Leucothrix mucor DSM 2157: one gene and its partner. The protein of the gene in region 2 interacts with the protein of the main gene of each other region in a pairwise test. Links are inferred from orthologs where the notes say so. Each region holds a gene or a part of one and is shown on either strand. Other genes may lie near its edges. The genes, in order: LEUMU_RS0112460 and lysA.

What was found.
Region 1: the proteins of lysA (region 2) and LEUMU_RS0112460 interact in binary tests that used the Escherichia coli proteins (3 or more experiments, as listed by UniProt). The link is inferred for Leucothrix mucor DSM 2157 from one-to-one orthologs.

What each region holds. Positions count from the first base shown.
Region 1 is NZ_ATTE01000001.1:2,744,721-2,759,901, reverse strand. The notes cover bases 494-3,309. They hold LEUMU_RS0112460 (response regulator transcription factor), read right to left. Parts: upstream 2,346-3,309; coding sequence 1,641-2,345; downstream 494-1,640. Other genes in these bases: phbB (acetoacetyl-CoA reductase), read right to left, coding at 2,536-3,258; LEUMU_RS28060 (HAMP domain-containing sensor histidine kinase), read right to left, coding at 494-1,644. Also shown: LEUMU_RS0112470 (SCO family protein), read right to left, coding at 1-163; more of LEUMU_RS28060, read right to left, coding at 262-493; LEUMU_RS0112450 (DUF4340 domain-containing protein), read left to right, coding at 3,483-3,995; mutM (bifunctional DNA-formamidopyrimidine glycosylase/DNA-(apurinic or apyrimidinic site) lyase), read left to right, coding at 3,996-4,808; LEUMU_RS0112440 (multidrug effflux MFS transporter), read right to left, coding at 5,145-6,350; LEUMU_RS0112435 (glutathione S-transferase family protein), read left to right, coding at 6,509-7,138; LEUMU_RS0112420 (hypothetical protein), read right to left, coding at 7,515-8,561; tRNA dihydrouridine(20/20a) synthase DusA, read right to left, coding at 8,565-9,506; LEUMU_RS25895 (FUN14 domain-containing protein), read left to right, coding at 9,626-9,958; panB (3-methyl-2-oxobutanoate hydroxymethyltransferase), read left to right, coding at 10,052-10,867; LEUMU_RS25890 (DUF2157 domain-containing protein), read left to right, coding at 10,895-11,878; LEUMU_RS0112395 (DUF4401 domain-containing protein), read left to right, coding at 11,875-12,984; LEUMU_RS0112390 (GDYXXLXY domain-containing protein), read left to right, coding at 12,977-13,477; LEUMU_RS0112385 (phosphotransferase family protein), read right to left, coding at 13,635-14,504; LEUMU_RS0112380 (ABC transporter permease family protein), read left to right, coding at 14,562-15,181. UniProt on the Escherichia coli protein: Response regulator member of the two-component regulatory system CpxA/CpxR which responds to envelope stress response by activating expression of downstream genes including cpxP, degP, dsbA and ppiA.
Region 2 is NZ_ATTE01000001.1:233,094-248,280, forward strand. Bases 5,410-8,231 are described here. They hold lysA (diaminopimelate decarboxylase), read left to right. Parts: upstream 5,410-6,107; coding sequence 6,108-7,355; downstream 7,356-8,231. Other genes in these bases: hslV (ATP-dependent protease subunit HslV), read right to left, coding at 5,410-5,832; lptM (LPS translocon maturation chaperone LptM), read left to right, coding at 5,950-6,108; LEUMU_RS0101170 (alpha/beta hydrolase), read left to right, coding at 7,443-8,117; LEUMU_RS0101175 (P-loop NTPase family protein), read left to right, coding at 8,132-8,231. Outside these bases: LEUMU_RS27635 (DOMON domain-containing protein), read left to right, coding at 1-1,945; LEUMU_RS0101130 (hypothetical protein), read left to right, coding at 2,049-2,822; membrane protein insertion efficiency factor YidD, read right to left, coding at 2,856-3,086; hisI (phosphoribosyl-AMP cyclohydrolase), read right to left, coding at 3,083-3,511; LEUMU_RS0101145 (gamma-butyrobetaine hydroxylase family protein), read right to left, coding at 3,514-3,879; ATP-dependent protease ATPase subunit HslU, read right to left, coding at 3,951-5,285; more of hslV, read right to left, coding at 5,299-5,409; more of LEUMU_RS0101175, read left to right, coding at 8,232-8,824; LEUMU_RS0101180 (class II aldolase and adducin N-terminal domain-containing protein), read right to left, coding at 8,898-9,647; LEUMU_RS0101185 (TauD/TfdA family dioxygenase), read right to left, coding at 9,650-10,792; peroxide stress protein YaaA, read right to left, coding at 10,905-11,690; LEUMU_RS0101195 (YfhL family 4Fe-4S dicluster ferredoxin), read right to left, coding at 11,709-11,957; LEUMU_RS0101200 (DNA polymerase II), read right to left, coding at 12,037-14,370; ybaK (Cys-tRNA(Pro) deacylase), read left to right, coding at 14,410-14,886. UniProt on the Escherichia coli protein: Specifically catalyzes the decarboxylation of meso-diaminopimelate (meso-DAP) to L-lysine. Is not active against the DD- or LL-isomers of diaminopimelate.

The DNA of each region.
Region 1 (15,181 bases), 2.5 Mb from region 2 along the record:
TTTTGCCATCCTGAGTCAGTGAGAACTCACCACCAAACTGCTTGCCCGCAATGGGAACCGGTTTACTCGCAGCAGGAGTGTGCTCCTTGCTAAGGTATTGCTGGGCAGCAACCAATCCACCAATAAAGGCAATCAATGACAGAAAGAAAATGGTCTGTTTCATGCGGTTTTCCTGAATGATTATTAGCTTTGCAGACTATCACAGTGAGTGATAGTCAGGCATTACAATTACATTGCTTGAGGAAAGCCATCAGAAGAAGCTTAGCGAGTAACCGATGGTGGCAATTGCACCGTCACAACCAAGCCGCCATTTTCCGCATTCTTCGCCCAGACTTTACCGCCATGCAGCTCGATAATCCGATGGGTAATGGCCAGACCAACCCCGTTACTGCCAGTCTTTTCATTACGCGAACTATCGCTGCGGAAAAACGGTTCAAACAAACGTTTCAAGTGCTCTTCAGGAACGCCGGGGCCATGGTCACGCACAATAATCTCAAGGCCAGAAGCATTGGCATTTGCCGAAATGGTGACTGCACTACCATCTTCCGTGTAGTACATGGCATTGCGCACAATGTTATCCAGTGCACTGCGTAAGTTCTCATAGTCCGCCTGAATGGTTGGCAACGCGCCAAGGTTTACAACTACTTGCTTGTCGGTATTTTGATACTCATAACGTGCATCTTGTGCCACGTCATCAATCAGCTCATCCAACTCTAGCGGCTCAAAGTTTAATTCCGGTGTATTGTTCAAACGTGTCAGGCGCAGAATGATTTCAATGAGGCCATCGAGTCGTTGAGTTTCCTGATCAATCCGTTGCAGCTCAGTACTGCTGCCGGTTTTCTGCTCGGCCAAGGTGCTGGCGACCTGAATACGCGCCAGTGGAGAGCGTAATTCATGTGACACATCGCGCAATAACTGGTGCTGGCTTTTCAGGGTGTCATCCAAACGGGAAGCCATGCGGTTAAAGTCACGACCGAGTTCACCGATCGCATCTTTTCTCTCAGCTACTGATGGGTCTACTCGGGCTGATAAATCTTTCAGGCCAAAGGACTGCGTGGTGCGGCGTAAACTGCGAATGGGTGAGGTAATAAACAAACTAATCAAGGAGCTACCAATCAGCATGGCCAAGACAAACGCGGCAATCGGCGCATATAAGCGCTTCCAAGGCGCTTGTGGCATCAGGCTGTGATCTTTATGGACGCTGCGAATCAGTACGTAATAAATTTTACTATCGTCAGTGACGACTTCACGGGTGAATTGCGAACCAATGCGCCTGGGGCGTTTTCGTTCTTCGCCGGTTTTTTCTTTTCTTTCGCCACGACTCCAGCGCTCGTCACCCAATACTAGCGGACGGGGTTGGCTGTTTAAATAACGGCGCAAGTTTGGCATCGTAAATAGCACGGTGCGGTTTTCATCAATCAGTGCGACAGACGTACCATGGTCGCCCAGCTTTTTAGCATAGTCGGCGATTGTACCCTGCTGATACTCCTTCATCACGCGGTCGGCGAGAATCTGCGGCGCTTGGCGTGGTGAAATAATCAGCTCTTCTTTTTCCAGCCATTGCACCAGAAAGTAAGCGCTCAGCATGATGAGCAGATTGGTGATTATCAGCAGTCCGGCAATTTTTAAAAATAAACGGGTCATGTGGCGTCGCGCTTCACGTTAAGGAGGTAGCCGGAGCCACGAATGGTTTGAATGCTCAGCTTCTCTGATGGGCTAAGCTTGCGACGCAAATTACTGATATGCACATCAATGCTGCGATCGTAAGCACCCAGCTTACGGCCCAGCACAGTTTCAGAAATAGTCTGTTTAGTGATCAATTCATCCGGTGCTTGCATCAGCAATTGCAGAATGTCGAACTCGGTTTGAGTCAGTACCAGCACTTCACCTAGCAGCGTCGCTTGGCGGTTGTGCTGATTAAGATTCAAATCACCGATTTCCATTTGATCGCTTTGGGCGCTGCTTTTCTTTTCTGTACCGGCGGCGCGACGCAGAATAGCTTTAATGCGAGCAAGCAACTCACGTGGATTGCAAGGCTTTGGCATATAGTCATCCGCACCCAACTCCAGACCCAAAATCCGGTCAATATCATCGCCACGGGCAGTGAGCATAATCACCGGCGTCTCGATGCCATTTTGGCGAACCGCTTTCAGGACTTCCAGCCCATCCATGCGTGGCATCATGATGTCTAGGATGATCATGTCTTTAGGGGTTTTGGTTGCTTCCAGAGCGTCTGCTCCGTTGTGTACCAAGGTAATTTTAAAGCCTTCGCCTTGAAGATACTCGGTGAGCAGTTCTGCCAGCACCGTATCGTCATCGGCCAGTAAGATATGAGCTTGTGTCATGGGGTCATATTCCGTCATTGTGGCGCAATTCAAAGCGATGCGCGTTTGATAAAATAGTAGCGCAGAGTGAAGTCGTGATGGGGAGTTTTTACGAATCTTTACAGGCGGCTAAGCACAGGGGAGAAACAAAAATGCCAATGATCAGAACAATCATTGGCACAGATCTTACGTGTTGTACAAAGGCTAAACCTTAGTACATTTGCTGACCACCGTTGATATCCAACGTCGCGCCAGTGATAAAGCCGGCTTCGTCTTCGATCAGGAACATTACACCACGTGCAATATCATCCGGATCACCTAAACGACCAACTGGAATCGTGCGAACGATCTTATCTAATACTTCCTGAGGTACTTTACGCACCATGTCAGTCAGTACGTAACCTGGGGCAATCGCATTAACAGTAATGTTCTTACCAGCACCTTCCAGTGCCAAGGCTTTAGTAAATCCGTGGATACCGGATTTTGCAGCGGCATAGTTAACCTGACCATATTGACCAGCACGGCCATTAACCGATCCAACGTTAACGATACGGCCGAAACCGCGATCACGCATGCCGTCGATTACTGAACGACACATGTTGAAGCAAGATGACAGGTTTGTCTGGATAACTTCATTCCAGCGATCAAATGTCATTTTGTGCATGGTGCCATCGCGTGTAATACCAGCATTGTTTACTAGTACGTCAACAGCGCCACATTCGGCTTCGATCTTCTCGATGCCTGCTTTACAGGCTTCAAAATCAGCAACGTCAAACTTATAAACCGGAATACCATTCGCTTCTGAAAATGCATTCGCTGCCTCATCATTTCCGGCATAGGTGGCGACTACATCATATCCTGACTTTTTCAATCTCAAACAAATAGCTTCTCCGATCCCGCGTGTGCCACCTGTTACAACTGCGACTCGACCCATAACAACTCTCCTCTTGTTAAAAACTCTGTTTCATGAAATAGCGTATTGAGTATATGACGAAATGAAAACTTTGTCTAAAATCAATAACTTGGATGCTGCACTGCACCATAATTTAACGCTTTGTCCTAATACCTTGTAATTTATAGAGATATTTAAAGAGTGCCATTCTTTTATGAATTCTGCATGATAGTGGACATTAATTGTTACCATTAAAAGGTGGGGAAATGCAGCGTTCATCGAGCTCTAAGCGGCGGATGATTAATCTTTTTTTGCTGATCTTATTGGCTGGATTAGGTTATTTGGCCTATCAGCAGGTCCAAATTGAGAACAAAGGGGCTGAGACGCTTTATGACCCGGCAATTGGTGAGTCGGTGGATGAAGTCACTATTTTGCTACCGGGCCAGCCGGCAATACGCTTTGAGTCCGGCCAGCCGGATTGGCAAATCGTATCCCCGATTGAAGCCAAAGCCGATAGTCGCTATTTACAGCAACTATTTACCTTATTATCCGAGTCGGTACTTGCAGAATATGTCGCTGCCGATCAGGATTTGGCAGCATTTGATTTAACCGATAAAGCCATTCGCGTGCGCTTTAATCAGGTTGAATATGCCTTAGGCAGTTTAAATCCGGTGAATCATCGCCGGTATGTGCTGTTAAATCAGCGAATTTTATTAGTGAATGAAGCCGTCTATGAGCTGCTGAGTCGTGGTGTGGACGGATTTAGGGAGACGCCGTAAGTGCCAGAATTACCCGAAGTGGAAACGACCTGCCGTGGCATTGAGCCGCATATGCAGGGGCGCACAATTACTGCCGTGTTAGTACGTCAGCCTAAACTGCGCTGGCCAGTGCCGGATGAAATTCAGCGCTTGATCGGCCAGACGGTTAATAGCGTCACGCGCCGCGCTAAATATGTGATGGTGAATACGGATTTAGGGACGGTTTTGCTTCACCTTGGCATGTCAGGTAGCCTGCGAGTGGTTGATGCAGAACTGGAACCGGGTAAGCATGATCATGTTGATCTGGTATTGGATAGTGGCAAAGCAGTGCGCTTACATGATCCCAGACGTTTTGGTGCAGTGTTGTGGACCGAAGAAGATCCTGCGCAGCATAAGCTGATTAATCACTTGGGGCCAGAGCCACTGACTGACGATTTTGATGCAGAGCGTTTATACACCCTGTCGCGTAAAAAAACGGGCAGCGTGAAGCCGTTTATTATGGATGCTGAAGTGGTGGTTGGTGTTGGGAATATCTATGCCAGCGAGTCTTTGTTTATGGCAGGGATTTCGCCTGCGCGTGCCGCCAATAAGATTTCTAAGCAGCGCTATGGGGTTTTGGTTGATTGCATTAAGCAGGTACTGGCGCGATCGATTGAGCAGGGTGGCACGACGTTAAGGGATTTTGTGCAGGCAGAGGGCAAGCCTGGGTATTTTAAGCAAGAGCTGAATGTGTATGGTCGGGCGGGGGAGCCTTGTCGCAAGTGTGGGGCGGTGATTTCACAGATCAAGCAAGGGCAGCGGTCGACGTTCTACTGCAAAACTTGTCAAAGATGAGTGTTTGCATCAAGCGCCATTAATTATTTGCTTCGCCGACTCGCTTTGCTCGTAAGGACTGCGCAAATAATTAATGGCGCTTGATGCTGGGGAGTTGGGTGGTGGTGCTTTGTTAGAGCCTGAGTTCTCTGAGGGATTTGTTGATAACGCTAAGACTGGGAGACAGTGTGTTTAACTGATTTGTAGATTTGTAGATTTGTAGATTTGTAGATTTGTAGATTTGTAGATTTGTTTGAGGTTTGATGCGCGAGTATTTTGTAAGCAAGGTCGGCGAGGAGTGAATCCCTCGCCGATTTAGATTTTGGATTGGTTTTTGAGCTTGGTTTTTACTGGGACTTATTCTTCAGTTGCTAACACTGGTGCGCTGCTGCCGGGCAATGTGCGCAGGGCTAGTAGTAGGGTGAATACGCTACATAGAGCAATTGCACCGATCATTGGTGTGGCGGTGCCGTTGAAGAAGGGGCTTGCGACAGCGATCATTGCGCCGCCAACGAACATTTGGATGGTGCCGCCGAGTGATGAGGCGAGTCCGGCGATGTGTCCGTGTTTGTCGAGTGCTAGTACCATGGTGCTTGGGATGACTAAGCCTAGGCAGGCGGTTGATACGAATAGGAAGCTTACGATAACGGTGAGCATTCCAAGGCCTGCGAAACATAATGCGAGCAGTGCCAATGTAACAGCGGCGGAGCCTGAAACGGCTAATCTAATCATGCGCTCTGTGCCGATTCGTTCGCTGATTGGAGCGGCTAAGCGAGTCGCTAGGAAAAACCCAAAGCCATTCAATGCAAACGCTAAGCCGAATCCAGCAGGTGATAGCCCGAATTGACCGGTGTACACGAAGGATGCGCTGGCAATAAACACGAAGAAACTCGCTAAGGCGAATCCGCCAATCAGCGTTAATCCCATAAAGTAGCCGTCGGTTAGCAGGATACGCGACCCCTTTACGAAGTTTCCGATGTTGAATTTTACTTTGTCGGTTTCATGCAGGGTTTCAGGAAGTCCAAAGCTGGTGAGTAGTACGCTGAATACCGCTAAAACGGCCAGTAGCGCGAAGATATAATGCCATCCACCAAATGCGAGTACTGCACTTCCAGCTAATGGTGCCAGCATTGGGGAGATGCTGATCACCATCATGACCATACCCATCATGCGAGTGGCTGCGACGCCGGTTTGTGTATCACGAATAATTGCGCGAGGAATCACCATCACTACTGCACCGCCAAGGCCCTGTGCGAAGCGCATGATAGTTAGCCATTCAATCGTTGGTGCCAGAAAGCAACCGATGCTACTGATAATGAAAATGGTCAAGCCAATGTAGAGCGGCTTTTTGCGGCCAATCTGATCCGATAACGGCCCGTAGAACAGTTGTGAGATACCAAAACCCATAAAGTACGCGGTTAGCGTCATTTGTACCGCGCTGGTGTCGGCGTTGAGGTCGGTTTCGATAGCGGGTAGTGCAGGTAGGTACATATCAATCGACAATGGGCCGATACAAGACAGCAGACCAAGCACTAAGGCGAGATAGCGTGTGGATACAGACATGGGGTTTACTCGTTGTTTGGGTGGGTTTATGCCAACAGCGGATTATTTCAGAAACGAATGGTCTACATAACCCTGTTACGTACCTCATTGTGTGTCAGTTTGGTAATGGTTAGAATGACTCTGTTGTAATTTTTTACACCACCAAGGAGGATTCACCTATGAGTGACCTGATTCTCTACACAAATCCGCAATCACGCGGTCGCATCGTCCACTGGATGATGGAGGAGCTTGGCTTGCCGTATGAGACCGTTTGGCTCGATTACGCCACGACCATGAAAGCACCCGAATTTCATGCGATTAACCCGATGGGCAAAGTGCCCGCACTAAAACACGGCGATGTGGTGGTGACTGAAACCTCTGCTATCTGTGCGTATCTGGCTGATCGCTTTCCGGAGCAGGGCTTAGCGCCGCCAGATAATGACTTGGCCCGCGCGAATTATTATCGTTGGCTGTTTTTCGCAGCAGGGCCTGTTGAGCAGGCAGTGACTGCACAGTCGATGGGCTGGGAAGTGCCAACGGGCAAGGAAATGAGTGTCGGCTTTGGCACTTTTGCACAAACTCGTGATGTATTGCCGCTGGCATTAGAGCCCGGACCCTATATCTGTGGTGAGCAGTTTACTGCGGCGGATGTGTATATTGGCGCGAATATCGGCTGGGGTATTTTATTTGGCACGATTGAAATGCAGCCAATCTATGAAGAGTATCTTGGCAGCTTGCATGCGCGTCCGGCTTATCAGCGTGCGGAAAAGATTAATGATGATTACATGAAGTCGCAAGCGGCACGGTAATTTATTGCAGGCACAAAAAAGCCCGCTGGATTGCTCTAGCGGGCTTTTTCTAAATATGGCTCCTCAGGCAAGACTCGAACTTGCGACCAATTGATTAACAGTCAACTGCTCTACCAACTGAGCTACTGAGGAATAGTGAAGCCGCGTATTCTAAGGATGCTTTGGTTTATCGTCAACTACTACTTAGTGTAATTTTTGAATTTTTTAAACTGGGGCTTATTGATCTGGAAATAGCGGCCATAAAAAAAGCCCATCAAATTGCTTTGACAGGCTTTTAAAATATGGCTCCTCAGGCAAGACTCGAACTTGCGACCAATTGATTAACAGTCAACTGCTCTACCAACTGAGCTACTGAGGAATAGTTGAGCGGCGTATTCTAAGGATGCTTTGGATTTGCGTCAACTTCTTTTTCAAAGTTTTTTATCAAATATCCATGCACCGTGGCATCCGTTGAGTTTGCGACGCAGGGCGATAAAATTTCCTGCAGTATTTTGCAATCCAGCCAAGGCGTTTTGGCTATTTTAGTTTCATTGCGTTGCCAGAGTGTACCTTGTTCGGTCTCTGTTGCAGTCCAAGCTGATAAATACTGGTTGGGATAAGGGTTGTTCGTGGGCAGATCTAATGCGTCCGCCGGCTCTTTTCTAACTTCAACTTCCAGCGCTTCGATCAGAATGGCCTGGTTGCCATCAATTGGTCCAAAACGTTGTGCGTGCTGCTTTTCAAACACGTCGCGTAACATTTCGATCGGCATGCATTTTAATAGCAAGCTGGTATCTGCGTCGGTATAGCGCAAGCGCAATTGCCAAGAGGCTTTTAAATGCTCAGCATCCGCGCCTTGTTCCAGCATCGCTTGCTTGCAGTCATCGCGTAGCTCACGGCCAAATGCTTCGATCTCTTGCATGCAGGTATCATCCAGCAATACATTGAGCGTACGTTTGCAGGCGGCAGAGTCTGAAGCATCATCAGCTTGGCTATGGCCGACTTGGAATTGTTTAAGCCCTAGTGCATCAGCCAGTAACGCCAAGTGCAGTATGGAGTCATGTTTATTAGCAGTGAGTAGGGCGTTTTCATCCGCAAAGCCGAAAGACTCTTGTTTGCGCAACGTCTTTGCCTGGTGTTCTGCGTGAAATCTCAGTAGCGCCAATGCCACTTGCTCTGGCTCCAGCCAATGGCTAGTGCGCGACTCATAAGCAATCATCAAGGCTGAAATAGTCTGACGAAGTGCGTCGATATCGTCAGGGCTAGCCTGATGATCAGTATCTCCACACAGTGCATAACAAGCCTGAATATCGATGGCTTCATTAGGCAGTTCATTGTTTGGATAAGGGTTGGTGCTGAGGTAATGACTAAGTTTATCGGAGAAGCGCTTGGTCAAACTTAGCGCCTCCGTATCGTGGCTGTCCCGTTTCGCAAATAAAATCATGAATTACTCCGATTCATTGATATAGCTGGCTGCTTCACGCAGCACTTCAATACCGGCCCCTGGTTTATGCGCTTGTTCGCTAATGTGGCGGCGCCAAGCTTTAGCACCCGTTTGGCCTTGGAATAAACCTAATATATGGCGCGTCATGTGCTTTAAAAAGACACCGTCAGCAATTTGTGCTTCCACATATTCGATATATTGATCCAAAATCTCCAGTCGGGTTTTTGTAGGGCGGCGGTCGTTATATACCATTGCATCTACGTCGATCAAGTGAAATGGGTTGTGATAGGCTTCCCTGCCAACCATAACCCCATCGACAAATTGTAGATGGTTTTTACATTCGTCCAACGTAGTAATACCACCATTGATGATAATTTCCAGATCGGGGTTTTCTTGCTTGATCTGGTACACCAGCGGGTAGTTCAGGGGCGGTACGTCGCGATTTTGCTTCGGACTGAGCCCCTTTAACCACGCTTTGCGAGCGTGTACGATAAAGGTCTTGCAGCCGGCTTCAGATACAACGTCGATAAAGTGTCGTAAGCTGGTTTCCTCATCTTGATCATCAATTCCAATCCGGTTTTTAACCGTTACCGGAATCGATACAGCGTTTTGCATCGCACTAACACAGTCAGCAATCAGCTGTGGTTCGGCCATCAAACACGCACCAAATGCGCCTTTTTGGACCCGGTCGCTCGGGCAACCGACATTGATATTCACTTCATCATAGCCAAAATCTTCCGCCATTTTCGCGCAAGTGACCATGTTTTGAACATCGCTGCCGCCTAATTGTAATGCAACTGGTTGCTCTTGGTGATCAAATTTTAAGTAACGCTCATTATCTCCATGAATGAGCGCACCCGTGGTGACCATTTCGGTATATAACCAGGCATGTTTGCTGATTAATCGGAGAAAATAACGCTCATGGCGGTCGGTCCAGTCGAGCATTGGGGCCACGCAGTAGCGTCTTGGTGAATCTGTCAAAGCATCATGCCTGTCTGAAAAAGGGGAAAATTATATCTGAACGCGCTAGTATTCGGATGAATATTTTCGTTTGGATAATAATAATGGAACCACAACAAACCATCGAAGCGGGTAATTGGGTCGCCTTAGCGGCCTATATGGGGTTTAGTTTCTTCGTCGGCTTTGCAATTGGATTTGCAGCTCGTACCTTTCTTAAAGTCTTATTTTTCGCCGCAGGCACGCTGTTTATCGCGCTTTTCCTGCTGCAATACAATGGCATTATCAATGTGAATTGGGATAGCTTTGAAGGCGTCTACAACAACATGATTGCCTGGGTTTCGCCACACCTTGGCGGCTTGAAAAACTTTATCACGGCTAACTTATCTTCTGCTGCAATGGCTGGTCTGGGACTGGTTTTAGGCTTGCGCCGTAAATAGTCTGATTCAGTGGGGGCATTTGGGCAAACTGTTCTATGGTTGAACTACAGATTTGTTATGATGACCCTTTGGTAATTTCGCGGAGAGCGCGCTATGTCAGTTCACAATTCACCACAAGCGGTCACAATCAAGACGCTAGCCAAGTTGAAAGCTGCCGGTGAGAAGTTTAGTTGTCTCACGGCTTATGACTATTGCTCGGCTTATGCGACCAGCAAGGCCGGCGTTGAAGTCATTCTGGTTGGGGATTCACTGGGAATGGTTATTCAGGGTCATGACAGCAGCCTGCCAGTCACCATACAAGATATTGCTTACCACATTCGCTGCGTACGACGTGGCAATGTGGGCAGTATGATTATGGCGGATATGCCCTTTATGAGTTACTACTCAGAAGACGTCAGCCTGAAAAATGCAGCGGTATTGATGAGTGAAGGCGCGCATATCGTGAAGCTGGAAGGCGGCGCTTGGCTGGCTGAGTCCACGCATTTACTGTCTGAGCGTGGTATTCCGGTCTGTGCACACATGGGCTTAACGCCACAGTCGGTGAATCATTTAGGTGGTTACTCGGTGCAGGGGCGTGACCCGGATGCGGCGCAAACCATGGTGACTGAAGCGCTGACGCTGCAAGAGGCGGGTGCCAGTGTTTTATTGCTGGAATGCGTCCCGGAAGACCTTGGTCAACGTATTACTAAAGCGCTACGCATTCCGGTGATTGGAATCGGTGCAGGCGCGAAGACCGATGGCCAGATTATGGTCTGGCACGACATGATGGGCTTATGGCCTGGACGTCCTGCGAAGTTCGTTAAAAACTTCCTGAGAGATACCGATGGCGATATTCAAGCGGCGCTCAAGTTATATGTTGAGCAAGTGAGAGATGGTAGCTTCCCGGGGCCAGAGCACAGTTACGAGTAAGACTGCGATCATGGGGGATCGCCAGTTATGAGAAAAAGCAATCGCCAGCTTCTGCTGGAATGGGCTGAACAAGCACAAATATCGGCAGCCGACTTGCCTCGCGCAATGCGGCTTGGCGATGCGGTGCCCAGCCAGACGGACTGGCGACGTTTTCTGGATATGTTGCTACTGGGCTTGGGTGGGTTGCTCACGGTCTGCGGTGTCATATTCTTCTTTGCTTATAACTGGGAAAACCTCGGGCGCTTCACCCGCTTTTTGTTGGTTGAAGCGCTAATTGTGATTTCGATGGGGGCTGTTTGGTGGCTGGGTTTGGAGAAAATATCCGGACGAGTGGCGCTAATGATGGCCTCGGTGTTTGTAGGGGTATTGCTGGCTTTAATCGGTCAAACCTATCAAACCGGGGCTGATACCTATGAATTATTCACTATTTGGGCCTTATTGATTCTGCCATGGACTTTGCTTGGGCGCTTCGATGGCTTGTGGGTATTGTGGCTGCTACTGGTGAATCTCTCCCTCGTGCTGTATTTCGATACCTTCGGACGCTGGTTTAATTGGTGGTCGGGCGTTGAGCAGCTGTTGTGGATCTTGTTTGTGATTAATACCTGTGCCTTGATCGTCTGGGAATGGGTGATTGCTCAAGGGCAAAGCCGCCGCAGTCTGCGCTGGATGACGCGTTTATTGGCAACTGTTAGCTGTGGTCTCATCACATCAATCGCCATCTTAGTGCTGGTTGATGATGGCTGGACGCGATTTATGGTCGGTATCATTGCTTGGCTGGCTTGGATGGCCGCCGCTTATTTCTGGTATCGCCGTAAAGTGCTGGATGTATATGTGTTAGCGATTGGTGTGTTATCCGTTGTAGCCGTATTGAATGTGGCGATTGGCCGCATGCTGTTCCATGGCGTGCTGGATAACGTAGCCGGCTTGTTAATTATTAGTTTAACGGTGATTGGCTTTTCGGCAATGGGGGCGGTGTGGTTAAAGCGCATTGTGAATGAGGCACAGACATGAAGCAGTCATCAACCATGAAACTCTGGAACACCTTATTAAGCCATCAATTAGTGCAGGGCGCAGAGCCGCCTGAAACTGAAGATAATGCCCCGTGGTATGTACGCACTATGTTGGGTATTGCTGGCTGGGTTGGGGCGATTTTTCTGCTGAGTGCTTTGTTTAGTGGCTTTGCACTGGTTATGGACTCGGTTGTTGCCGCTACGGTAATGGGCATTGCGGCCTGTTCGCTGGCGGTCGTCATGTATCGCGCCGTTAAGCACAATGATTTCACTGAGCAATTTGCCTTCGCCGTGAGTTTAGCTGGGCAATCGTTGCTAATTTACAGCGCCATGAGAGGGCTTAACCTGTTCGATAGCGTGAAAGACTTTGTCTATCAAGTGCGTTGGGTGGCACTCATATTAGTTGCTTTGCATACGGTATTGTTTTTGCTGGTACCAAATTATTTGCACCGAGTGTGGTCGGCGGTGATTGGTGTGGGTTCGCTGGCATTCTTAAGCAATCAATATGGATTGTTTCCGTTTACATTAGTGCTGTTAATGGCTGGCGCATCGGTGGTCTGGCTAAAAGAATTTCACTGGGCGCGCTTTGGTGAGCAGTCGCGGGCGCTGGGCTATGCGTTGGTATTGGTGAGTGTCGCACACTTGCTCACACAGAATTATTTTTGGAATGAAGGACATTTCTGGCAAGAGGTGTTTGGCATTCGAGCACTCGGCGGTGAGTGGGGCGAATGGTTGTCGGGCTTATTGCTTGGCGTTGTTTTAGTCGCGGTAGTTGTCGTGTTGTTACAGCGTGAGCGCTTATCTCTATCGGGGCGGGTGGGTATTGCCGCGATTGGTTTGGCAATAGTGTTTGGTTTGATTGGCGCACAAGCTCCGGGAATTACCATTGGTGTAACGTTGGTGCTACTGGGCTTTGCGCATGGTAATAATATTATTACCGGAATTGGCTTGGTGACCGTCGTCGCATTCGTTTCACAGTTTTATTACCTGCTTCATTTGACCTTGTTATATAAGTCGATTTTGCTGTTTTTTAGTGGATTAGGTTTGTTGCTGGTGCGTCAGGTTCTGCATCGTTTATGGCCACGAGTGGAGCAGACTGATGCGTAAATTATGGGTGATTTTAATTGGTCTTGTCGTTCTGGCAGTGGTGAATTATTCGATTTATTCACGTGAGATGCTGGTTACCAAAGGTGATAGTGTCATTTTGCAGTTAGCGCCGGTTGATCCGCGCTCGCTAATGCAGGGTGATTATATGGCACTGCGCTTTGCGGTCGCCTCAGAAGCGCAAGATCAAATTCTTAGCAGCAAGCAGATCAATGGCTTTGTGATTCTTAAGCCGGATGAAAAAGGGGTGGGGCGCTTTGTGCGGTTGGATGACCTTTCTGCGTTGAATAATGGCGAAGTGCGGATGCGTTATCGCTTGCGTAAAGGGCAGGTGAAGTTTGCCACCAATGCATTCTTTTTTCAGGAAGGGCAGGCGAAGCTGTTTGAAGCTGCACGCTTTGGCGAGTTTCGGGTGAATAAGGGTGGCGACTCGGTACTGGTTGAAATGCGCGATGAAAATTTGCAGCGCATTGGTGAACGATCGCTGGTTGAATAATTGTTAGTTGTTAGTTGTTAGTTGTTAGTTGTTAGTTGTTAGTTGTTAGTTGTTAGTTGTTAGGTTTGTATTTTTTGGATTGCTAGAGAGTCTAATCATTTAGTGAGTGTTGTTTATATGCTATCTGTCATGGTTTCAGCTCCACGGTGGTTGGGTCTTATTCACACTGTTGGTTTATTTCTCTGGCCCAATACCAAAGTGCATCAATCGTTTCACTGAGTTTGATGGCCGCATTGAGTCCATGATTAAAGGCTTCGGTATTAAATGTGCTGAAGGCCGGAAGTTTTATTAAATCCTCCGGTGAGACCTTAAGAAAGCGATGCATGGCGGCAGCATCAAACCATGCATTTCCTAGTCCGCCATATTCCCAATCTAAAATAATCACTTGCTCATCTGACTTTAGAGAGCTGATCTCAGGGATTTGTTCGTGCGTGGCGCTTTCAGAGAAGGTGCTTTTGGTGTTGGTATTGAGCGCCAGATTTCCCATATGTAAGTCATGATGCACTAAGCAGAGTGGTAGCTTAGGTAATCCAAATAAACCCCGTTCAAATACTGCAATCTGTTCTAACGCCTCACGATCATTAAGTTGTACCGCCAGCGATTGGTAGTTTTCCAGCATCAACTGATGGTAATCAATAGTAAGTAAGCCATCTGGATTATACGGTTGAATGCTTTGCAGCTCTGCAATCGCTGCTAATAACTGTTGTTGCTGAGGTGCCGTTAATGACTTCGCAATAAGCGGCTCATAACAACGCATCACACACCAGCCTTCCTCAGGCGCATTGCGAATGATCTGCGGTGCCCATTTAAAGTGCTTTAACTCATCCAGCAATACCGATTCACGACGCCGATTAACCCCAGGCGTAATCGCATTCGCTCCATTAATTCTGGCAATTAGCACAGGAGCGTTTGCAGAGTCTTGATTAATGCCCTTAAACAACTGATTACTGCTACCTTTTGCAAAAGCCGTCCACTGGTAATTTTGCTGTAGCGCGTTATTGATTCGGGCCTGCCAGTGTTGCTGCATAGTATGTTCCTTTGGCATGTTCTATAATCGCCGCTTTACGCCCGAGCCAGTAGTGTTATGACGGAGTTTTTCGGCAAACTCAGTGTGTTGTTTTTAGTGTCAGTGACTACGCTATCATTCTATGGCCTGATCGGTTTTGATGGTGGAAATAGCGCTGATTGGGCCTTATTACACGATTCTTACTTTTGGTCAATTCTGGGCTTCTCTTTAAAGCAGGCGGTGCTCAGTGCCTTGCTCTCGGTGTTACTGGCTTGGCCGGTGGCGCGCGCGCTTTATTACTCCCCAAAACTTCCCTTTAAAGCGGGCTTTTTAAGCCTGTGCCTATTGTGTTTCATCATACCGACGCTGGTACTAATTACCGGTTTAGTCGTGCTATTGGGGCGCTCTGGCTTGCTAATCGATGGTTTGCCGGAAAGTTGGAGTCTGTATGGTTTGCACGGCATCTTAATTGCTCACGTCTATCTAAATCTACCTTTTGCCGTGCGCGCGCTGTATCAGCAAATGAACAATATTCCCGATACCAGTTGGAAGCTGGCTGCACAACTTAAGTTAAACCGCTGGCAGCGGTTGCGCTTTGTGGAGGTGGCCAGCTTGCGCGCGACGTTTCTGCGGATGTTTGGGTTTATTGCGGTGCTGTGTTTTAACAGTTTTGGTGTGGTGCTGGCTTTAGGTGGTGG
Region 2 (15,187 bases):
AGTGAATACCGTTCCCGATGGCTTTTACACGGTGCTATACGATGGTAAGGGCACGATCCACTATGGGAATGATGCATCCCTTGTCGCGCACCGTGATGGTATGGATATTATCGAAATCAAAGCCGGCCCTGATCGCATTCTAAATGCGTCGTTGGCGATTAAAGAGATCGATAAGAAAGACTATATTCGCAATATTCGCGTGCTATTGCCGGGCGGTATTTGTAACGGTAACCCCTACATTCGAGTGGATGATGAAAGTGCCTGTAAGCCGGGTGCTTACTTATCATTTGCCTCTCATTACGAGCTGATTCGCTACAACCCTGATTACTTGAATTTTATTAAAGATTTTCAGGTGATTCGTTTTATGAATATGAGCGGCATGACGCGTAATCCAGTGATTGATTGGGATGATCGCAACAAGCCTGAAAAAGCCACTTGGGGGGGGCGCGAAGGGACTTATTCACGGGGCGCGCCGGTTGAGGTGATGATTGATATTGCCAATAAAGTGAATGCCGATGCGTGGTTCTCTATGCCGTATCAGGCTAGTGATGACTATATTCGTAAGTTTGCCGACATGGTAAATGAGCGCCTGAAACCGGGTCTGAAAGCGTATATTGAATACAGTAATGAAATCTGGAATCCAATCTTTGTGCATCATGATTATGCGATTAATCAGGGCCTTAAACTCGGTTTGGATACTGACAAAAATAAGGCGCGTACCAAGTACCATTCACTGCGCAGTGTGCAGGTGTTTGATATCTGGGAAGCGGCCTTTGGTGGTACAGATCGCTTGATTCGGGTAATGGGGGCATGGACAAGTAATCCTCGTATGTCGAATGCCTTGTTGACCTATCGCGATGCGTATAAAAAGACCGATGCTTTAGCCGTCGCGCCATATTTCGGTGCCACAATTAAAGAAATTCAGAACGCTAAAAATGTTGATGATATTTTCAAAGCGATCAATAACAGACGCTCTAAGAAAGGTTTTGCTGCCAGTGTGCGACAAATGGAGCAGCAGTCGAAAGTGGCTGAGGTATTTGATGTCGATATGATTGCCTATGAAGGTGGTCAGCATTTGGTGGATTGGAATACCCGTAAGGCAGATGACGGCAATAACGAACTGTTGTATGCCGCCAATCGTGACCGTCGTATGGGTGACCTCTACAAGAAATACATGGAAGCCTGGGAAAAGGCCGGCGGCAGGCTGTTTGTTCAATTTAGCGCGCCACGTATTTATAGCTGGTACGGCAGCTGGGGGATTAAAGAATACATTTCTCAGTCTCGCTCCGAAGCGCCTAAGTACGATGCGATCCTAAGTTATATGGAGCAAAAGGCTGGGATTAAAGGGCCGGAAGCGACCTCATTGATGAATACAGCCACGGCGCAAAGTGGTGTTGAGTTAAAGAAAGTCAGCTCACCGGATGTGTTGTGGTCGATGAATGATTTCTGGCCGGTGTATTTGCCGAATAAAGACCCATCGAAAGTCTCCAAAATCGCGGCAAAATGGCAGGCGTATTGGGATGAAACCAATCTGTATCTGGCCGTCGCCGTTGAAGATGGCCATGTTGAAACAGGTGATGGCATTGAGCTAACCGTAAAACTGGGTGAAGAAGAGCCCAAGTCACTGGAACTTAAGTACGGCGAAGCAGGGGAGTTTAATCCGTTCTTTACGCAGGTTGAGCATGGTTACAAAGTCTCTGCAGTGATTCCTTGGGAGAAGCTCTCTAAAGTCCCTGAGGTTGGCGATAGCATGGGCTTTGATATCCAAATTACTGATGTAGATAAAGATCGCAAGAAAGCCACTTTACACTGGGCTGAGCGTGCCTCTCAAAAGGCGGGAGACCATAAAATGCTCACTGCCGCAGTGAAAGATGCAACCAAACTCGGCAACACTAAATCAGAAATTGAGTTCATTTTACCCACGGTAACACTGATCGAAGAGTAGGGATGTTTGAGGTGTAATTGCACTTATCGGGTAAGTATTGCTAAGTCAGTACTTACCCTGTTTAATTGTGGACACTAATCAAAATAACAATAAGGTCCCTAGTATGGAGATGCTCACATTTCCAATTCTGATAGTCACATTCCTGATTACTCTGTGGTTGACTAGTCATATTGCCAAACAACTTTACGCGCGTCAGCCGGGCATGCCTTGGGTGTTTACCTCTTGGTTGGTTGGAATTATTTTTGGCATTGCCTCGTTAATCCTGTTGGATGTGTTGGCGCTTGAGCCAATGCTGACTGTGATTCTGCAAATTGCCATGCCGGTGTTCTTTTCAACGCTAGCATTTGTGCTATTTACTCAAGTCTCATGGGGCGGTGCACTCACAACCAATATTGCCGGTGTGTTTATTGGTTTAATTTTATCCGTGGTGGCAATGGTAGTGCTTGGCTTACCTCTGGAGAAAACCTTTAGCGCAGCTAGAGTGGTGTTACACAACGGCAAAGCAGAGATCACCTCAATGGTGACGGGCAAGCCTGCTGATTTGATTGTGACCGAAGCGCCAGTCGTTGAAGATGAAATCGAGCTGGAGCCCGTTTATTCCTCAAGAGACTTCTTGCCGGAAGAGGCTCAAAAAGCCTTAGCCAAGCAAGACGAGGTTGTTTTAAAAACGGCTAAGTATCGCGATATCAATGTGTTCAATGCACGTCGTGCGGTCGGTAAGTTGGTGCGTGCTTCGTGGAAAGACGGCCGTATTTCATCCGGTAAGTTAGAAGCTGTGCAGGGTGGTGATTTGATTGTGACTTTACGTCGTAAGGAAGGCTTAGCACAGGTACCGATCGCGATGTCTAAACTCAAAAAGCTTGAAGTTTATCGCTAGTACCCAGTTGTTAGACTAATTCAGAAAGTGGGGTTATTGATGTGGTTCTTTTTTCTCAGGAACCGGATCGTAGCCCCAAGTTCCCCAAGGGTGGCATTTGCCAACCCGCTTCACCGTAAGCCATAAGCCTTTCAAAGCGCCAAAGCGTTCAATTGCCTGAAAGGAATAACGTGAGCAAGTCGGCTCATGGCGGCAGTTCGCGCCAATCACCGGACTTAAAAATAACTGATAACCCCGGATTAACCAGAGAAAAATCTGCTTCATTTTCCGTAGAGTGTCTTAGGATCAATGAGTGGCTCTGAGTCTGTGATTAGCTCGTTGCCTTCCACGACTCGGTAGAAACAGCTGCGGCGGCCTGTGTGGCACGCTGGACCGGTTTGATCAACTTCTAATAGCAGTGTGTCGGCATCGCAATCAATGCGGAAGCCTTTTAGCAACTGCACCTGACCGGAGCTTTCACCCTTGCGCCATAAAGACTGACGCGAACGGGACCAGTAGCACACGCGGTTATTCTTCAATGTCTCAGCAATCGATGTGGAATTCATCCACGCCATCATCAAGACTTCGCCGGTATCATGCTGTTGAGCAATCGCCGGAATCAATCCATCCTCGTTAAACGTTAGCTGAGCGATAAATTGCTCGATAAAGGTATCATTTGGAATAGCGGCTTGAGTTGTGGAATCAGTCATTATTAGCTTACCTGTACATCAGTTTGACGAACGTAATTGGCCTCTTCGCAGCGACGTAAATAGTCTGCCCAGTGGGCTTCATAGTTATCGCCTAAGTCGCGCAGCAAGTTCCAGTCATACAAACCGCTGTCGTGCTTATCATCAAACACTAATTTCACTGCATAGCGACCAACGGGCTCAATGGCGGTGATATTGACCGACTCTTTGCCCAGTTGCAGTTTTTCCTGTCCCGGCCCGTGGCCACGCACCTCCGCTGAAGGCGAGTAAACCCGTAAATATTCACACGGCAATTGATGCACTACATTATCTGGCCAGGTCAGTTCCAGCACCCGTGATTTCTGATGCAGCGCGATATTGGTTGGTGTCATAACGGTTTTCTCTGTTCAATGGAGGTGAGTAGTGTAGCCACAGGTCGGTTTGAGCGAGACCTTGCTATACCTTACAAGATATAGCGAGACAGATCTTCATCCTGAACCAATGGGCCAAGCGTATCATCAACTTTCTTACCGTCAACAACAACCTCAGCTTCACAGTCTGGCGCACGATATAGCTCATCTTCCAGCAAACGCTCAACAATGGTGTGCAAACGACGCGCACCGATGTTCTCAGTGCTGGAGTTCACATCAAAGGCATGCTTGGCAATGCGCTCAATACCATCTTGAGTGAAGGTCAAATTAACGCCTTCAGTTTGCAGCAGGCCAACATATTGCTCAGTCAGTGATGCGTGAGGCTCAACCAAAATACGCTCAAAGTCTTTTGCAGTTAGAGCTTCTAACTCAACACGAATCGGTAAACGACCCTGCAGCTCCGGAATCAGATCAGAAGGCTTCGCTAAGTGGAACGCACCGGATGCGATAAACAGAATGTGATCGGTTTTGATAATACCGTGCTTAGTCGTTACGCTAGTGCCTTCGATTAATGGTAGTAAATCACGCTGAACGCCTTCACGTGATACATCAGCTCCACCTGATTGGCCTTTGCGAACCACTTTATCGATCTCATCCAAGAAGACGATACCGTTTTGCTCAACGTTTTTAATCGCAATCTGTTTGATTTCGTCGTTGTTCAGCATCTTGTGGGCTTCTTCTTCAGCCAACAGCTTCAGCGCTTCTTTGATCTTCACTTTGCGCTTTTGCTTTTTGTCTGCACCCATATTCGCGAACATGCCTTGTAACTGGCTCGCCATATCTTCCATGCCCGGTGGTGCCATGATGTCTACACTGGCCGCCGCTTGGGCGACATCAATTTCGATCTCTTTGTCGTCTAACTGGCCTTCGCGCAATTTCTTGCGGAATTTCTGACGCGTCGCACTATCGGTGGTTTCAGCGCTAGTCCAGCTAGCATCTGTCGTTTCTGTCTTGGGTGAAGGCAGCAGAATATCTAATACGCGGTCTTCTGCAGCATCTTCAGCACGGTATTTGTGCTTTTCAACTTCTTGTTCACGCGTTAGCTTAATCGCAATATCCGCTAAATCACGAATAATGGAGTCAACTTCCTTACCGACATAACCCACTTCGGTAAATTTAGTGGCTTCCACTTTAATGAATGGCGCGTTCGCCAGTTTCGCTAAGCGGCGTGCAATTTCGGTTTTACCGACACCGGTAGGCCCGATCATCAGAATATTTTTAGGGGTAACTTCATGGCGCAAATCTTCGCCTAACTGCTGCCGACGCCAGCGATTACGCAGCGCAATGGCTACCGCGCGCTTGGCTTGCTGTTGCCCGACAACATGTTTGTCGAGTTCCTGTACGATTTCCCGAGGAGTCATTGACATGGTGATGGATTCCTTAAAGTTCTTCGATAGTACGGTTGTGATTGGTGTAGATACAGATATCTGCTGCAATACCTAAGCCTTTTTCCACGATATCACGGGCCGACATATCAGTATTGTCCAAGAGCGCACGCGCGGCTGATTGCGCAAACGGGCCACCAGAGCCAATGGCGATCAGATTATCTTCCGGCTCAATAACATCCCCATTACCGGTAATGATTAATGAAGTTTCGCTATCGGCGACGGCCAACAAGGCTTCCAGACGGCGCATTGCGCGATCGCTTCGCCAGTCTTTAGCTAGCTCAATGGCTGCACGGGTCAGGTTACCGTTGTACTGCTCCAGTTTGGCTTCAAAGCGCTCAAACAGGGTAAAGGCATCGGCGGTACCGCCTGCGAAGCCTGCAATGACCTGACCATCGTGTAAACGTCGAACTTTGCGAGCGTTTCCTTTCATGACGGTGTTGCCCAATGAGACTTGACCGTCTCCGCCAATTACGACTTTGCCATTCCGGCGTACCGAAAGGATCGTTGTTCCTCGATATTGCTCCACTTATAAGCTCCGCTTTTGATTTAATTCAAGCAAATTATGTTGGGGTGACCAGTTCGTATTTCAAGCAACTTTAAAAATTCGGTATACTGCGCTCTTTACAAAGTGCGGGGAGTTTCCATGTTTAAGCAAGTTTGCTGGGGAAACCGGATTTTTTTAATCATGGTAATGGGGCTGTTTTTTGTCTCATTACTTAGTGGCTGTGGCACAAAGGGTGATCTTTACCTGCCAAAAGCGAAAGCAGCTGACACCACTCAAGATAAGCAGAAAACAAAATAATGGATTACTTTAATTATAAGCAAGGCCAGCTCTACGCTGAAGATGTGTCGGTCAAAGGCATTGCAAATACCTATGGCACACCCTGTTATATCTATTCACGGGCGACCTTGGAGCGCCACTGGCATGCCTTTAATAATGCCTTTGGCGATCATGACCACCTGATCTGCTATTCGGTAAAGGCGTGTTCTAACTTAGCCATTCTGAATTTATTTGCCCGCTTAGGCTCAGGCTTCGACATTGTATCGGTTGGCGAGCTGGAGCGTGTGATTGCGGCTGGTGGAGACCCTGGAAAAGTGGTTTTCTCAGGCGTTGGTAAGCGTGACGATGAAATGCGCCGTGCACTGGAAGTCGGTATTCGCTGCTTTAATATCGAATCTGAGGCTGAATTAGACCGTTTGAATAGCGTTGCTCGTGAAATGGGTAAGGCTGCTGCGATCTCTATTCGGGTTAATCCGGATGTTGATGCGAAAACTCACCCGTATATTTCTACCGGTTTGAAAGAAAATAAATTCGGCATTGATATTAAAACCGTTGAAGCGGTGTATGAGCGTGCGGAAAGCATGCCAAATATCAAAGTCGATGGAATTGATTGTCATATCGGTTCTCAGTTGACAGAAGTATCTCCATTTTTAGATGCGCTGGACCGCGTACTGGATCTGGCTGATCGCTTAAAAGAGAAAGGCATTACCATTAGCCATCTTGATTTAGGAGGTGGACTGGGCGTGCGTTACAACGAAGAAACCCCACCATTGCCTGCTGAATACATGCAGAAAATGATGGAAAACGAGCGCCTGAAAGATTACGAAGTGGTGATCGAGCCAGGCCGTGCGATTGTCGCGAATGCAGCAATTTTGGTGTCTCGTGTGGAATACCTGAAACCTGGCGAAACCAAGAGCTTTGCGATTGTTGATGCGGCGATGAATGACTTATTGCGCCCATCTTTGTATCAGGCATGGCAGCGGATTATTCCGGTGAAGGAAGAACCAGCGGTTGAAAGCAGCTTGTATGACATCGTTGGCCCAATTTGCGAAACTGGCGATTTCCTTGGAAAAGACCGTGAGTTGGCGCTGGAACAAGGCGATTTGATTGCGATTCGCTCTTCAGGCGCTTATGGCTTTAGCATGTCATCTAACTACAACACGCGTCCTCGGGCTTGTGAAGTATTGATCGATGGCGAGCAAGTGCATCAAATCCGTCGTCGCGAGACGATTCAGGAGTTATTTGCTGGTGAGTCTTTGCTGCCATAACTACAGTCAGCGGCAGCGCACCCCGCGTTGCCGCTTTGTAAATCCTCATTTCTACCTATTAGAATCCTTCAGTTGGAAAATACACTCATGAAATTGGAACGCGAAACAATCGAGCTGGGTACTGACATTCGTCATGCGGTCATCTGGTTACATGGCTTGGGTGCCGATGGTAATGACTTTGTGCCGATCGTGCCGGAGCTAAAGCTGGATAAAAGCATTGGCGTGCGCTTTATTTTTCCGCATGCGCCATCTCGCCCAGTCACGCTGAATAACGGTTATACGATGCCAGCTTGGTATGACATTATTTCTTTAGATCGCAGTAAAAATGCCAGTGAAGACGACATTCTGACGACGGTGGGCTGGATTAATGAACTGATCGAAGAGCAAATTCAGCTGGGCATCGAGCCTGAAAATATTATTATGGCTGGCTTCTCCCAAGGTGGTGTAATTGCCCTGCATACGGCATTGCGTTATCCCAAGCGTTTAGGTGGCCTAATGGCACTATCTACCTACTTTCCCTTTGCCGATGAAGTGTTGTCGAAATTGCCAAAAGGCTATGATCAGATTCCGGTATTTGCGGCGCATGGCACGTATGATCCGGTGATTCCAGTGGCATGGTGGGAAGACTATGTGCCAAAACTGGAAAAGCATGGCTTCGATGTACTTTCCAAAACGTATCCCATGGAACATTCGGTACACCCCTCTGAGATTCAGGACATGGGGATGTGGTTTCGGGATGTATTAACGGACTCAACAGACTAAGAGGAATAACTGAAATGACCCGTATCCATTTTGTCGGTGGTGAGAAAGGTGGTGTAGGTAAGTCGGTGTTAGCCAGAGTACTGGCGCAATATCATATTGATAAAGAGAAACCATTTACGGCGTTTGATGGTGATTTATCGCATGGCGCTTTAGTGCGTTATTACGGTGATTACACCCAAGCGGTTGATATTGCCTCGTTTGAAAGTGCTGACCAAATCGCAGAAGCAGCCGTTGAGTCGGGCTGTGATGTGATTGTTGATTTGGCGGCACAGGCTGCGCGTCCGCTGGATAGCTGGATTACAGAATCTGGTTTGGTCGATTTCAGTGAAGATGCTGGCGTGGGAATTACTCTATGGCATGTGATGGATGATGGGACTGATTCGGTCCGTTTGCTGGAAAAGGTATTGGATACCTATGGAGCAGGGCCTCAGTACATTTTAGTCCGCAATCATGGGCGCGGCGGTGATTTTTCCTTATTTGATGAGTCGGACGCTAAGGCCAGAGCGATGGCGCTGGGCGCACGTGTGATGGATCTGCCGAGCTTGCATGCGGGCTCTATGCGCAAGATTGATCGGGCGGGTGCGAGCTTGTGGGCAGCGGCTAATAATAAGGATAAAGTGAAAGGCCCAACGCTGGGTATGATGGAACGCCAGCGAGTTAAAGTCTGGTTGAGTAAAGCTTATGCGGAGTTGGATAAAGCGCTCTAGTTGCTCAAATCATTATTCGTGGCTTGCTAAACTTTTTTGCTGGTTAGCAAGCCACGAAGTTTAGCCTGAAGTATTATTCCTTATAATCAGGCTCACTACGATCAAGCAGCGTTTTCAGGTCATCAAAGTGGCGCTGCGACTGGTCGGGATAGTCATCCAATTCGCTAGCCGTTTTTTCTGCAACTTCATGAGATAGCACCCGTAATGGCTGACCTGTTTGCAGCGCGCGAATATAGGTTTCCGCGGAGCGCTCAAAGTAATATAGGCGATTAAAGGTGTCCGCCACGCTATCACCAAGTACTAGCAGGCCGTGATTACCCATAATCATCACCTTAACTTTGGGATCACCCAGCAAGCGTGAACAACGCTCACCCTCAGCTTCAAATGCCAAGCCCCCAAAGCTGTCATCAATCACATAGCGCTGGTAAAACGTGGCAGTATTTTGATCTATTGGCAGTAAGCGACTGTCGGCCAGTGAAGCTAATACCGTAGAAAACATGGAATGCACATGCATAACGCAGCGCGCATGTGGGCAGTAGCGATGTACTGAGCCATGTAAGCCCCACGCGGTTGGGTCTGGCGCATTGGGCTGCTTTAAGACATCCGGATCATTAGCATCCAACAGTAATAATTCGCTAGCCTTAATCAGCCCAAAGTGTCGTTGATTAGGGTTAATCAAAAACTCAGTACCATCATCATTCACCGCTAAGGAAAAGTGATTAGCGACGGCTTCGTTGAGGTTAAGCCGTGCAGCACTGCGAAAGGCGGCGGCTAAATCAACGCGTTGTTGCCAGTGTGGGTCTTGTGAGTGTGAAGTGGGCATGCTTATTCCTCTTGAGTGTCGGTAACGTTAGGATATTCCTTGCGCAATGCCCGGTAGGTACTACGCATTTCGCCTCGATCAATATAACAGCCGCGTAGGTGGCGCGCGCCACTGCCTTCAATAAATGAGCCGCGACCATGTGCAATGCGATGGTTATCAAACACAATGCATTCACCAGCATTCAGCCTGAAGCGCATTAGGTATTTAGGGTCTTGTAGCATTTGGCCAAATTTACGAAATGCCGGATAAAACTCATCCATAAACGTTTGTGGCATATCGAAAATGTCGGATAAATGTTGGCTAAAACTAATGCCACTGACTTCACCGTTGACCGGATCGAGTTCAATAATACGCTGGCGGGCACGAACATCTTGCGTGTCGGTGGTGTAGCGGAAGGGGACTTTGGTCTCGGTCAGTAGTTTGAAGTAGTCAGGATAATGCTCGCGGAACTCATTAGCAACGCTGGTGGCATCGACAAACAGGCTCTGGCCACCTTCAGCGTCATTGACTCGGCAATGCAGAAATTGCACACCGGGAGCGAGTTCTTCAGGGGGCAAATCGGTATGCAACTCCAATGCTCTGGCGGTATAAGCGAGATTGACGGGCTTTACTTCGGTGCGCACATTAAAGGCGTAACCTGAAAAAGAGGGGCGTACGGTACCAATTAGCTCGCAGGCTTGTTGCAAACCTTCATCGCTATCTGGCATGTCGGTAATCAGTGCAATGCCTTCATCAAGCAGCGCCTCAATCCAGTCAGCGACTTTGGCTGGGCGCGTAATGAGGTCATCAAAGCTAAAGCGGGCAATTTGCTCATATTGATCGGCGTACCAGCTGCGGCGTGCTCGGATGGCAATATCGCCATGGCCGGGTGCATTATCACTGCTTGGTGTGTGCCATTGGCTTAGCCAGTCTTTGTGGTAAGTGCTTTGGTGACCGCTTGGCCAAGTGAGGTATAGGTGATCAGCGTCATCACTGATTTCAAGCGGCCTTAGGTGGTCGGCTTCGGCGAGAATGTCGAAACTTCGTTCCTGCGTATCGGTATCCCAAGAGCTGGGGCAGTTATCCCGCAGCCAGTAATAGTTAAAATAGGCTGCGTCAGCATTGGGCAGGGAAAGGGTCAGACCGTTATCATGAAGCTGTAGCATGCGGATTACCTCGAGCAGGAATTTGGAAATTCCAAGATAATCTTGAGCTGAATTTTGAGATACACCCAAGCTGCCAAGTGATGGCAGATTGGGTGTCTTTACAATGGGGCTTTTAGCTAGCTGCTTCTGGCTGTTGGCGCTCAAATACCCACTTGTCTTTGCTGGATAATTCAGCTGCGTATTTATAGCCAGCGATATCGAAATCTTTGATACCCTCGGGTGACTCAATTCGGTTGCGGATAATGAAGTCTGCCATCATGCCACGGGCTTTTTTGGCATAGAAAGCAATGATGCGCGTCTTACCATCTTTGGTTTCTTTAAAGTCGATATTTAGAATACGGCCTTTAACCTGTTTGGGTTTGACCGATTTATAATACTCATTGGATGCCAGGTTAACCAAGACTGCTTCTTCCTGTTCTGCCAAGACGGCATTCAGACTATCGGTAATCTGATCACCCCAGAACTCATACAAGTTCGCACCGCGTGGGTTTTTCAGCTTGGTTTTCATTTCCAGGCGGTAAGGCTGAATCAAGTCCATCGGACGCAAGGCGCCATACAGGCCTGATAGAATCCGCAAATGATCTTGGGCATAGTTCAGATCATCTTTAGTGAAGCTGGCGCTATCAATCCCTGAATACACATCCCCTTTAAATGCAAACAATGCCGGTTTGGCATTCTCGGGATTAAATGGGGTGTGAAACTGTTGAAAGCGCTCAAAGTTTAGATTCGCGAGGTTCTCACTGATGCTCATCATGCTTTCGATTTGCGGTGGTGCATAGTCGCGCAATTCATCAATCAGAATTTGCGACTGATCAAGCTGAGCCGGCACGCTATAATCCGCGTCTGGCATTGGAAAATCGAAATTTTGGCCCTTAGAGGGCGACAATGTAACGAGCATCAGTGGTTTCCTGTTATCTTATTCTGCCATTAGGTGTTCGTATTTCTTCATCAGGGTATCCTGATCTTCAACGCGATTCGGATCTTTTGGAATGCAATCAACCGGGCACACTTCTACACACTGTGGCTCGTCAAAATGGCCAACACACTCGGTGCAGCGATCAGGGTCGATTTCATAGATCTCATCGCCCATAGAAATGGCGTCATTTGGGCACTCAGGCTCGCAAACATCACAATTGATGCATTCGTCAGTAATAATCAATGACATGGTATTTTCCTGTTACATATCGATAATGGGTTGAATTCTAACAGCGCAGCGTTACAAAAAACATTATTCCCTACAGAGTCTAGCCAAAAACATCCATTTGCCTTTGTGTGAGCCGCTCATAGGAGGTACCGACAAAGTATAAAATGCTATCGGCGACGGGTTGCAACTGCTTTTCCTGATAGTGCTGATAATCGGGCTTAGCGGTGATATTTTCAATGGGGTCGGGTCCATTGAGTGTCATCAGGTATTGGATTCGCTTGCCGGGCTTTTGCATTTTGCGAGCGGCTTTCACATGGGGTGGCTGGCTGCTGATATAGCTCTCTAGCGGGCGGCGCAGGCGTTTGGTGTAAACCAGTTGATCATCGCACTCGCCGGCAAATAGCTGATCAGTGACTTCGCGGACATAATCAGCATAGGGCAGGTCATTAAAGATGCGTCGGTAAAGCTCTTGCTGAAAGGTTTTGGCCAGCGTAGTCCAGTCGGTGCGGACGGTTTCTAAACCCTTAAACACCATGCTGAGTTCATCATTTCGGCGCACAACGCCGGCATAACGCTTTTTGCTACCCGCTTCACTGCCGCGAATAGTCGGCATTAAAAAGCGTAGATAATGCGTTTCGTATTCGATTTCCAGATTGGAGGGGATATCGAAGCGTTCTTGTAAGGTTTGAGCCCAGTGTTGATTGAGTGCCGCGGCGAGTTGCTGGCCGATTTCATTGGCTTCGGTTTCGCTGGCTTGCTCATCCAGATGCACAAAGACCGAGTCGGTATCGCCATAAATCACGGTATAGCCTTGTTCACCAATAAAGGCCGCGCTTTGCTGAATGATTTCATGGCCTCGGCGGGTGATGCTGCTGGCTAACTGCGGATTGAAAAAGCGACAACCAGATGAGCCAAGCACCCCGTAAAACGAATTCATAATAATCTTGATGGCATAGGATAATGGAGCGTCTTTATGCTGCTTGGCCATGTCGCGATCTTTCCAGAGCTGAGTAACTAAATCAGGAAGAATGTAATTATCACGAGAAAAACGTGCGCCTGCAAAACCGGGAATGGCGGGTGACTCAGGTTCGCTCAATCCAATAGCTAAGCCCAGCGGATCAATTTTAAAAGTGCGGATAATACTGGGATACAGGCTTTTAAAATCCAGCACTAACACATTGCGATACAGGCCCGGCATTGAGTCCATCACATAGCCACCGGGGCTGGTGGCTTGGTTTTGCTGGCTACCAATATCGGGCGCGACATAACCTTGGCGGTGCAAGCGTGGCAAATATAAATGATCAAAAGCGGCGGTAGAACCACCTTGGCGGTCCATCGCTAAACCTGTCATGCGGGCGCGTTCGATGGAGAAGTTAATCAGATCAGCTTTTTCAAAGATGCAGGCCACTAATACGCAATCCTGAATATTATAGGCGGCTAGCCGTAAGGGTTCTTCGCGGTATTGACGGCGAATTTCAGCAAGTTTGTCGCCTTCTGCACTGATTAGCTTATCTTCGCCGAGAATTTGCTGGGCTACATGGCCCAATTCGTAATGCTCGAAATTCCAGAATGCGCCTTTTAAACAGCTGATGCCATCGAGTACTACGCGACCGGGGACTCGGGCAACATCAATTTGACCGCCGTTTTTGGCTTCAAGTACCGTCGCGGTTTCATTGCCGCGGCCTAAAGCAAAGGGCAGTTTCAGTTGCTGACATTTCCATTTGATAAAACTTAAATCAAAGCCAATCACATTCCAGCCGAGAATCAGGTCGGGGTCTTCGCGCTGAATCCAGTCAAAACAGGCTTGCAGAGCGTCGCGCTCGGTATCAAACCAATCCAATTCAAAGTCTTGGGGGGTATCTGCCGTGACATTGGGTTGCTGGGGATGACACACCATAAATACGTGTCGCTTATCGGCGCTGGTGACAGCGATAGAATAGAGCTTGCCGCGTAAATCATGCGTTTCTATATCCAGAGAGACCCATTTTAGGCTAGGGGCGTAGTCGCTGGCTTTCAGCTGTGGCTGGAGCATTTCAAGATAGCCATCTCGCTGGATTAGCTCGCCACGCGCACAGACTGAGGCCGTAATAAAGCGCTCCATTAAATACCGCTCGGTGGGCTTTACTTCGGACTCATTCAGCTGTGTTTTATCGTGAGAGAGATGGTCGCGCAGGGCGTTAAGCTCACGCTGTTGCTGAAAATACAAGCCATCGACGGACTCGCCAGCCAATGTTTTCAGTGGTAAGGGTTTGCGGCTAATACGAGGCGGTAAACGCATTGGATTATCGTGGCGAATAAAGCAGACCGCTTGCTCGCCATTAATCACCAGACGTAGCGGCCCCTGATCTGTGCTAAGCCAGAAACTGAGTTCGATGCCAGTGGGCGTATCACGCCATTGTCTGGTGAGCAGAAAGCCGTTAAGTTGCGTTATCATGACGCTCAGTTTAACAGTTTGCACTAATCAGGAGTAGCAATGACACCGGCGACCAAGCAAGCGCAGAAAGCAGGAATTGCGTACAAAATCCATCAATATGAACATGACCCCGCTGCGCAGGGATATGGTGAGGAAGCGGCTCAGGCAATGGGTGTCGATGCTGTGCGGGTGTTTAAAACCTTATTGATTGCCTTAAATGGCGAGCCGAAAAATCTGGCGGTTGCTGTCGTGCCGGTTTCCGGACAGTTGAACCTTAAAGCGGCCGCCTCTGCTTTAGGCGCTAAAAAAGCGGCGATGGCAGATACCAAGATTGCGCAAAGTACCACCGGCTATATTTTGGGTGGCATTAGCCCGCTTGGGCAGAAGAAGCGATTGCCAACATTGATTGATAATTCTGCCTTTGAGTTTGAAACAATTTTTGTGAGTGGTGGGCGACGCGGGCTTGAAATTGAGTTGAGCGCCGCAGATTTAAAACAGCTGTGTAATGCCAAATCAGCAGCTTGTGCGAGTGGTTAATTGACTGACTCATAATGTGCTTTAATCTTACAAATAGGTCTGATTTTATCCAGTTAAAGAACTAATCCTATTTTTAAAGCTCAATATTAATGTTTGAACCACCGAAAACTTATTAATTCGATAACAAAATAAGTTATAGTTATGTCTATTTACTAGACATTTGATAGTCACTAGGATCGAATAACCAAAATGGATGAGGCTTAATGTGTCTTGCTTCATCCTAACCAGAGCCCGTTTCCTGCTTCTACCGCTGTGTGTTTTACCCCAAGCCCACACCGTCTTCATTAGAAATTAAGCAGCT